DNA from 3 places in the Macrococcoides bohemicum genome. Region 1 is predicted to be linked to each of the others. Evidence: a T-box and tRNA genes for the amino acid it is inferred to sense, from the RefSeq annotation. Region 1 holds a T-box; the other regions hold tRNA genes.

Region 1 (3,275 bases):
CATGATAAGGTTGTAGTTGAAGAAGGTGACAGTGTTCGTCATGATCACATCGAACGTGAACCTAAGAAGAAAAGCCCATGGGCATGGTTATTACCATTATTATTACTAGCATTATTAGCAATCTTAGCTTTAAGTTTCTGTAATAATAAAGATGATGATGATAAAGACAAAACAGATTCAGAAACTAAAACAGAAGAAAAAGCGACAACAGAAGAAGTAGAAACTACTGAAGATGCTACAACTGAAGAAGCTTCAATCAAAAAATTCGATCTTGCAACAATCACAAATTTTGATTTAGCTGCATAATGATAACTAATAGGACTCAATATGAGTCCTATTTTTTGTGTTATAAGCAATTAATATGTTTTATTTTATTTTCTTCTATATATTAATAGTAACAAAGGTTATTTTAACGTATTAAATTTGATGGAAGTGTTTTTTATGAGTTATATATTACTATTTTTAATGAGCATTATTTTCAGTTTGATTTTAGATCAGATAGGTATGATACTACCATGGTTATTTGGACCGATCTTAGCTACTATAATTCTCAGGAAATTTACCTCATTAACATATAGGTGGCCTAAGTGGCTTGGAGACATAGGTCTATATATATTAGGTGCACAAATAGGTGTGTCTTTTACAAAAGAGATATTTGTAGATATCGCGGGTGATTTCCTGTCTGTTATATTTTTAAGTGTAATGATTTTATTGAGTGCTATAATGATTTCATTTGTTTTTAAACGCATTGTTAATTGTACAACTGAAACTGCTTTACTGGCGTCCATTCCAGGTGCATTAAATCAAATGATCGTTATGGCAGAAGAAAATAAAAATGCCAACATCTTAGTTGTAACACTTGCACAAACGTCTCGTTTACTGTTCGTAATTATGATTGTGCCGTTTATTTCTAGTATGACTTCAGACAATCATGAACGTTATCAAATTAATAAAGCAAAGCAAGTATTTGAAGTATTAACGCTTGATCAAATTGTAATGATTGTTGCGATGATTGCTGCAGGTATATATATTTTAAAGCTTATCCATTTTCCTGTGCCAGATATGTTAGGTCCGACATTTGCTATTTTAATCTGGAATTTAAGTACGGGATTAAATTTTACTGTTCCGATGTCATTGATAAACTTTGCACAATTATTGTTTGGTGTACGTATTGGACTGCAAATGTATGATTTATCTAGTCAGATAAATAAAAGATTGTTTATAGGGATTTTTATTCAAAATATATTACTTATTATTTGTGCCATTTTTTTGAGTATCGTTATCAATATTTTTACAGATCATAACTTTAACGATGTATTCTTAAGTGCAGCGCCAGGAGGTATGGCACAGATAATCGTAGTCGCACTTGAGACAGGGGCAAATGTTGCGATGATATCAAGCTATCATATTTTTAGGATCTTTCTTATCTTATTAATTGTAGCGCCAATTATGTCCTGGTACTTAACGCATAGACTGAATAGTGATATAGGCAGTGCTGATTGACAGTTAAATGATAATCTTATACAATATGTTTAACTAAATATTCCTACAGGAAGAGTAGTTAGATGGATATCCAAGAGAGTGCATGGACGGTGGAAATGCATATTGAAATTTAGCGAAGGTAGCCTGACTTGAATGTACTTTGAACTTAAGTAGAGGTACACGTGCGAGAGCGTTAATCGAAACGAGTGCAGCGTAAGCTGAATTTAGGTGGTACCACGGTTATCCCGTCCTAGTGTTATAGGACGGGATTTTTTTGCAGGAAATTTTGGACAATATATATTGGAGGAATGACCATGGATACAAAATACAATCCACAGCAAGTAGAACAAGGACGATACCAGGAATGGTTAGATAAAGGTTTATTTAAAGCAACTGAAGACGATGACAAGAAGCCGTTTACTATAGTGATTCCGCCACCGAATGTTACAGGTAAATTGCATATTGGGCATGCATGGGATACTACTTTACAAGATATTATTACGCGTATAAAACGCATGCAGGGTTATAATACATTATACTTACCAGGAATGGACCATGCAGGAATAGCGACACAGGCCAAAGTTGAAGCGAAGTTACGTGAAGAAGGTATTTCACGTCATGATATTGGTCGTGCAAAATTTTTAGAACATACGATGGATTGGAAAGAAGAATATGCAGGTTTTATTCGTGATCAATGGGCGAAACTTGGATTAGGATTAGATTATTCTCGTGAACGCTTCACTTTAGATGAAGGATTAAGTGAAGCGGTTAAAGAAGTTTTCGTTAAAATGTATGATAAAGGTTTAATCTACCGTGGCGAGCGTATTATTAACTGGGATCCAGCAGCGCGAACTGCATTAAGTGATATCGAAGTAATACATGAGGAAGTTGAAGGCGCATTCTATCATATAAAATATCCATATGCAGAAGGTGAGGGATTTATTGAAATTGCAACAACACGTCCTGAAACATTACTAGGTGATACTGCTGTTGTTGTACATCCAGAAGATGAACGATATAAAGATGTAATCGGTAAAACAGTTATCTTGCCAATCGTTGAACGTGAGTTACCTATTTTAGGTGATGATTATGTAGAGATGGATTTTGGTAGTGGTGCAATGAAAGTTACTCCAGCGCATGATCCAAATGACTTTGAAATCGGTAATCGTCATAATCTGGAACGCATCAATGTAATGAATGAAGACGGTACGATGAACGAATTAGCTGGTAAATATGCTGGTATGGACCGCTTTGAATGTCGTAAGGCGCTTGTGCAAGACTTACAGGATGCTGGTCTGATGATTAAAATTGAGAAACATATGCATCAGGTTGGTCATAGTGAAAGAAGCGGCGCGATTGTAGAACCTTATCTTTCAAAACAATGGTTCGTAAAAATGGCTCCTTTAGCAGAACAATCATTAAATTTTCAAAAGACAGATGAAAAAATTGAATTTGTTCCGCCACGTTTTGAAGGAACATTTAACCGCTGGATGGAGGGTATCCATGATTGGTGTATATCACGTCAGTTATGGTGGGGACATCAAATTCCTGCATGGTATCACAATGAAACAGGAGAATTATACGTAGGTAAAGAAGCACCTGTTGATAGTGAAAACTGGACACAGGATGAAGATGTTCTAGATACTTGGTTCTCAAGTGCATTATGGCCTTTCTCTACTCTTGGCTGGCCAAATGTGGATGCTGAAGATTTCAAACGTTTCTATCCGACTAATGTGCTTGTTACAGGTTATGATATTATCTTCTTCTGGGTTGCACGTATGATCTTCCAGGGT
Region 2 (3,275 bases), 1.1 Mb from region 1:
TATAATAATTTCTCTCCAAAGAAAGATCCTACTAAACCAACAGCTTGCTCTGCTGTCTTGTTATAAATATCGATTAAAGGATTCACCTCTACGATTTCAAATGAAGTAATTTTTTCACTATCATTTAATAACTCTAATGCAAAGTGACTTTCACGATATGTAATACCACCTGGCACTGTTGTTCCTGTTCCTGGTGTTTCTACAGGATCTAAAGCATCAACATCTAATGATAAATGGATGCCATCACATTTATCTAAATAAGCTAATGTTTCCGCAATCACTGTACCAATACCTAAACGATCGATATCAGCCATCGTATATGTTTTAATACCTACTTCTTTAATGTATGCTTTCTCGCCTTCATCAAGATCACGCATACCGATTAATACGATATTTTCTATTTTCACTTTATTCTTATACCCACCGATATTAACTAAATCTTCATGACCATCTCCGATTAAAGCTCTTAGTGGCATGCCATGAATGTTACCAGACGGTGAAGTTTCATCGATATTTAAATCACCATGCGCATCATACCAGATTACACCTAAATTTTCATAATGCTTAGCAATACCGCTGATAGTACCCATTGCAATTGAATGGTCTCCACCAATGACAACAGGATAATTACCTTTTTGTACTACCCCATCAACTTTTTCACAAAGTGATTCACAGAATGTGGTAACCTCTTCTAAATTACGAAGACCACCTTGTTCTGATTTATATTTTTTCATATCAATTGCTGGTAATTCCACATTACCCTGGTCAATAACTGTATGACCTATATTTTCTAATCTTTCAATTAATCCAGCATAGCGCATAGCATCTGGTCCCATATTCACCCCTAGTTTACGTTGACCAAAAGCACTTGGCGCTCCAATAATCTCGATTGTCTTATTCATTATGTATTCCCCTTATTCCATAAATTTTTAAATAATCTGACTACTTTAATTTTATACAACATAAAGCGAATATACAATATTTTTATGCATAAATGAATAAAATGGATATTTATGTATAATATTGATAAGCTATACACTGATAATAATGAATTTATGAGAAAAAAGACCACAAAAAAAGCACCCTATACAGGATGCTTAATGATGAGCCATAGAGGATTCGAACCTCTGACCCTTTGATTAAAAGTCAAATGCTCTACCAACTGAGCTAATGGCTCTAAAAAATGGCTGGGCTAGCTGGATTCGAACCAACGAGTGACGGAGTCAAAGTCCGTTGCCTTACCGCTTGGCTATAGCCCAATAAGATGGTGGAGGGGGGCAGATTCGAACTGCCGAACCCGAAGGAGCGGATTTACAGTCCGCCGCGTTTAGCCACTTCGCTACCCCTCCGTATATGTATGCTGATTGTTTCCAAAAATGGTGGAGGATGACGGGCTCGAACCGCCGACCCTCTGCTTGTAAGGCAGATGCTCTCCCAGCTGAGCTAATCCTCCAAATGGTGACCCCTACGGGATTCGAACCCGTGTTACCGCCGTGAAAGGGCGGTGTCTTAACCGCTTGACCAAGGGGCCTAAATGGCTCCACAGGTAGGACTCGAACCTACGACCGATCGGTTAACAGCCGATAGCTCTACCACTGAGCTACTGTGGATAAATATAAAAATTGCCCGGCAACGTCCTACTCTCGCGGATCGTAAGACCAACTACCATCGGCGCTAGAGAGCTTAACTTCTGTGTTCGGTATGGGAACAGGTGTGACCTCTCTGCCATCGTCACCAGACAAAGTATATTAAAGGTATTGTACCTTCAAAACTAGATAAACTTAAGAAGAAATATGATGTACCAAACATCACCGTGCAAAAAATCTATATCCAGCTTCAGCTTCGCTGTCTTTCATCATTTTCTAAACTTCCATTCCAGCTGCGCTGTCAGTCAGTTTATCAAAAATGAATCAAGCCATAACGCTCGCTTACGCTTTTAACATAAAATTGATTAAGTCTTCGATCGATTAGTATTCGTCAGCTCCATACATTACTGTACTTCCACCTCGAACCTATTAACCTCATCATCTTTGAGGGATCTTATAACCGAAGTTGGGAAATCTCATCTTGAGGGGGGCTTCATGCTTAGATGCTTTCAGCACTTATCCCGTCCATACATAGCTACCCAGCTATGCCGCTGGCGCGACAACTGGTACACCAGAGGTATGTCCATCCCGGTCCTCTCGTACTAAGGACAGCTCCTCTCAAATTTCCTACGCCCACGACGGATAGGGACCGAACTGTCTCACGACGTTCTGAACCCAGCTCGCGTACCGCTTTAATGGGCGAACAGCCCAACCCTTGGGACCGACTACAGCCCCAGGATGCGATGAGCCGACATCGAGGTGCCAAACCTCCCCGTCGATGTGAACTCTTGGGGGAGATAAGCCTGTTATCCCCGGGGTAGCTTTTATCCGTTGAGCGATGGCCCTTCCATGCGGAACCACCGGATCACTAAGTCCGTCTTTCGACCCTGCTCGACTTGTAGGTCTTGCAGTCAAGCTCCCTTGTGCCTTTACACTCTGCGAATGATTTCCAACCATTCTGAGGGAACCTTTGAGCGCCTCCGTTACTCTTTAGGAGGCGACCGCCCCAGTCAAACTGCCCGCCTGACACTGTCTCCCACCACGATAAGTGGTGCGGGTTAGAAAGTCAACACAGCCAGGGTAGTATCCCACCAACGCCTCCACGTAAGCTGACGCTCACGCTTCAAAGGCTCCTACCTATCCTGTACAAGCTGTGCCGAATTTCAATATCAGGCTGCAGTAAAGCTCCACGGGGTCTTTCCGTCCTGTCGCGGGTAACCTGCATCTTCACAGGTACTATGATTTCACCGAGTCTCTCGTTGAGACAGTGCCCAAATCGTTACGCCTTTCGTGCGGGTCGGAACTTACCCGACAAGGAATTTCGCTACCTTAGGACCGTTATAGTTACGGCCGCCGTTTACTGGGGCTTCAATTCGTAGCTTCGCTAATGCTAACCACTCCTTTTAACCTTCCAGCACCGGGCAGGCGTCAGCCCCTATACGTCACCTTACGGTTTTGCAGAGACCTGTGTTTTTGATAAACAGTCGCTTGGGCCTATTCACTGCGGCTCTTCAAGGCTTGCACCCTAAAAAGCACCCCTTCTCCCGAAGTTACGGGGTCATTTTGCCGAGTTCCTTAACGAGAGTTCGCTCGCTCACCTTAGAATTCTCATCTTGACTACCTGTGTCGGTTTGCGGTACGGGCACCTAATTTCTAACTAGAGGCTTTTCTTGGCAGTGTGAAATCAAC
Region 3 (3,275 bases), 670 kb from region 1:
CTCACGCGGCGTTGCTCCGTCAGACTTTCGTCCATTGCGGAAGATTCCCTACTGCTGCCTCCCGTAGGAGTCTGGGCCGTGTCTCAGTCCCAGTGTGGCCGATCACCCTCTCAGGTCGGCTATGTATCGTTGCCTTGGTGAGCCGTTACCTCACCAACTAGCTAATACACCGCAGGTCCATCTATAAGTGACAGCAGAACCGTCTTTCACTATTGCTTCATGCGAAGCTAAATATTATCCGGTATTAGCTCCGGTTTCCCGAAGTTATCCCAGTCTTATAGGTAGGTTACCCACGTGTTACTCACCCGTCCGCCGCTAAAATCGAGAGGTGCAAGCACCTCTGTCAATTCGCTCGACTTGCATGTATTAGGCACGCCGCCAGCGTTCATCCTGAGCCAGGATCAAACTCTCCATAATAGTTTGTTTGATAATGCTCTTTGATTGCTTATGGCAATCACTCTTGGGAGTGAACTAAGTTCACTCAAATTATTGGAATTAACGTTGACATATTGTCATTCAGTTTTCAATGTTCATCTTAAAATTTTATGGTGGAGACTAGCGGGATCGAACCGCTGACCTCCTGCGTGCAAAGCAGGCGCTCTCCCAGCTGAGCTAAGCCCCCAAAATTATTAAGTAAGTCGGGAAGACAGGATTCGAACCTGCGACCCCTTGGTCCCAAACCAAGTGCTCTACCAAGCTGAGCTACTTCCCGTTATTAATAAACGCGCCCGAGAGGAGTCGAACCCCTAACCTTTTGATCCGTAGTCAAACGCTCTATCCAATTGAGCTACGGGCGCAAAAAAATAAAATTAAATGGTGCCGAGGACCGGAATCGAACCGGTACGGTAATCACTTACCGCAGGATTTTAAGTCCTGTGCGTCTGCCAGTTCCGCCACCCCGGCATTTAATTTTCTTAATGGAGCGAAAGACGGGATTCGAACCCGCGACCCCAACCTTGGCAAGGTTGTATTCTACCACTGAACTACTTTCGCATATTAAGTTTTAATATTAAAATATTAAAATAATGGTGAGCCATAGAGGATTCGAACCTCTGACCCTTTGATTAAAAGTCAAATGCTCTACCAACTGAGCTAATGGCTCAAAGAAATGGTGCCGGAAAAAGGACTTGAACCCTCAACCTACTGATTACAAGTCAGTTGCTCTACCAGTTGAGCTATTCCGGCATAATAAATAAATGGTGGAGGATGACGGGCTCGAACCGCCGACCCTCTGCTTGTAAGGCAGATGCTCTCCCAGCTGAGCTAATCCTCCTGGGTATATATTGCCCGGCAACGTCCTACTCTCGCGGATCGTAAGACCAACTACCATCGGCGCTAGAGAGCTTAACTTCTGTGTTCGGTATGGGAACAGGTGTGACCTCTCTGCCATCATCACCAGACAAATTTTCAATACTTATATAAGTATAACAGCTTCGAAGATTATTTCAATAGTAAATTTTACACTGTGTTCATGAACTTTACAATTGATTAACTTTCTTAATATGTCACTCGTTGTAAGCGACTTTTTAATAATACGCAATTTGAATTGTAAAGTCAACGCTTTTTCTTTATTTTTTTCTATTTTTTAAAAGAAAGTAAATTCTGATAATTTTTACAGAATAAAAAAGACTCTAAATCCTTGATAGATAAGGATTTAGAGTCTTTTAAGTATGATTCGATTATTTATGTCTCATATAAGGGAATAATAATACGTCACGAATAGATGCACTGTTTGTCAGCAGCATCACTAAACGGTCAATACCAATTCCTAACCCACCTGTTGGCGGCATACCATATTCTAATGCTTCAATGTAATCTTCATCCATCTCATGTGCTTCATCGTTACCTGCAGCTTTTTCTTCCATTTGTGCTAAAAAACGTTGTTTTTGATCGATTGGATCATTTAATTCTGTAAATGCATTTGCATGTTCGCGTCGTACGATAAATAATTCGAAACGATCTGTAAAGCGTGGATCTTCTGGATTTTGTTTAGCAAGTGGAGATACTTCCACTGGATGTCCATAAATAAATGTAGGCTGCACTAAGTTTTCTTCTACTTTTTGTTCGAAGAATTCATTTAAGATGTGACCGTATTTCATATTCGGTTTAACTTCAACACCGTGTTCTTTAGCAAGACTATGTGCTTCTTCGTCAGTTTTCACTTCATAGAAATCAACACCTGTGTATTCTTTAACAGCATCAACCATATGCCATCTACGCCATTTTGGTGCTAAGTTAATTTGTTCGCCTGCATAATCAACAGTTGTAGAACCTGTAACTTTTTCAGCAATATGTGCTACCATTTCTTCTGTTAAATCCATAATATCCTTATAGTCTGCATATGCTTCGTATAATTCAATCATCGTAAATTCAGGATTATGTCGTGTTGAAATACCTTCATTACGGAATACGCGACCGATTTCATATACTTTTTCTAATCCACCTACGATTAGACGTTTTAAGTGTAATTCAATGGCAATACGCATATAAAGTTCCATATCAAGTGCGTTATGATGTGTAACGAATGGACGTGCAGCAGCGCCACCAGCGATTGTATGCATCATTGGTGTTTCAACTTCTAAGAAACCTTTCGTATTTAAGTAGCTACGCATTTCCTGAATGATTTTACTACGCGTAATGAAAGTTTGTGTTGACTCTTCACTTGTGATTAAGTCTAAATAACGTTGACGATAACGTTGTTCAACATCCTGTAATCCGTGGAATTTATCCGGTAATGGACGAAGTGCTTTTGATAATAGTGTAAACGACTTGGCTTTAACAGAAAGTTCTCCAGTGTTCGTTTTGAACATCACACCCTCAATACCAACGATATCGCCTAGATCAGCATTGTTCCATAATTCGAACTGTTCGTCACCAACTGCATCTTTACGAACATAGATTTGAATTTGTCCATCTAAATCTTTAACGTGAGCAAATCCCGCTTTACCTTTACCGCGTTTTGTCATGATACGTCCAGCGAAAGATACTTTTGATTCTTCTTCTTTATCATGTAATTCTTCTTTAGAAAAAGCATCCCAATCTGCTTTTAACGAAGCAGAAGTTGCTGTTCTCACAAATTTTTGACCAAATGGATCGATCCCCTGGTCTAATAAATCTTGCATTTTTTGACGACGTACCAACATTTGGTCGTTTAATTCTTCTGTCATTTCATTACACTCCTTCTGCGATTTTAGATTCTTCATTTTTCTCTGCTTCAATAACATATGTTTCGAATGATTTAAGTATATCAACTAATTCGTCGCGTGTCTCAGCTT

The links. A T-box is a leader RNA that pairs with one kind of tRNA and senses whether it is charged. The one in region 1 lies ahead of HT586_RS08325 (valine--tRNA ligase), so its partner is inferred to be a tRNA-Val.
Region 2: it has a tRNA-Val gene. The T-box ahead of HT586_RS08325 (valine--tRNA ligase) is inferred to sense a tRNA for this amino acid. The anticodon was not compared.
Region 3: it has a tRNA-Val gene. The T-box ahead of HT586_RS08325 (valine--tRNA ligase) is inferred to sense a tRNA for this amino acid. The anticodon was not compared.

The regions. Positions count from the first base shown of each region.
Region 1 is NZ_CP054482.1:1,603,841-1,607,115, reverse strand. It holds gene HT586_RS08335 (hypothetical protein) at 1-306, shown strand, start outside; gene HT586_RS08330 (AbrB family transcriptional regulator) at 427-1,503, shown strand; T-box leader at 1,539-1,738, shown strand; gene HT586_RS08325 (valine--tRNA ligase) at 1,791-3,275, shown strand, end outside.
Region 2 is NZ_CP054482.1:472,109-475,383, reverse strand. It holds gene rocF (arginase) at 1-902, opposite strand, end outside; tRNA gene HT586_RS02585 (tRNA-Lys) at 1,105-1,177, opposite strand; tRNA gene HT586_RS02580 (tRNA-Gln) at 1,185-1,259, opposite strand; tRNA gene HT586_RS02575 (tRNA-Tyr) at 1,266-1,349, opposite strand; tRNA gene HT586_RS02570 (tRNA-Val) at 1,378-1,453, opposite strand; tRNA gene HT586_RS02565 (tRNA-Glu) at 1,457-1,531, opposite strand; tRNA gene HT586_RS02560 (tRNA-Asn) at 1,536-1,610, opposite strand; rRNA gene rrf (5S ribosomal RNA) at 1,625-1,739, opposite strand; rRNA gene HT586_RS02550 (23S ribosomal RNA) at 1,948-3,275, opposite strand, start outside.
Region 3 is NZ_CP054482.1:2,278,764-2,282,038, forward strand. It holds rRNA gene HT586_RS11880 (16S ribosomal RNA) at 1-417, opposite strand, end outside; tRNA gene HT586_RS11885 (tRNA-Ala) at 547-622, opposite strand; tRNA gene HT586_RS11890 (tRNA-Pro) at 639-712, opposite strand; tRNA gene HT586_RS11895 (tRNA-Arg) at 724-797, opposite strand; tRNA gene HT586_RS11900 (tRNA-Leu) at 815-903, opposite strand; tRNA gene HT586_RS11905 (tRNA-Gly) at 919-993, opposite strand; tRNA gene HT586_RS11910 (tRNA-Lys) at 1,027-1,102, opposite strand; tRNA gene HT586_RS11915 (tRNA-Thr) at 1,110-1,185, opposite strand; tRNA gene HT586_RS11920 (tRNA-Val) at 1,198-1,273, opposite strand; rRNA gene rrf (5S ribosomal RNA) at 1,286-1,400, opposite strand; gene lysS (lysine--tRNA ligase) at 1,680-3,167, opposite strand; gene dusB (tRNA dihydrouridine synthase DusB) at 3,172-3,275, opposite strand, start outside.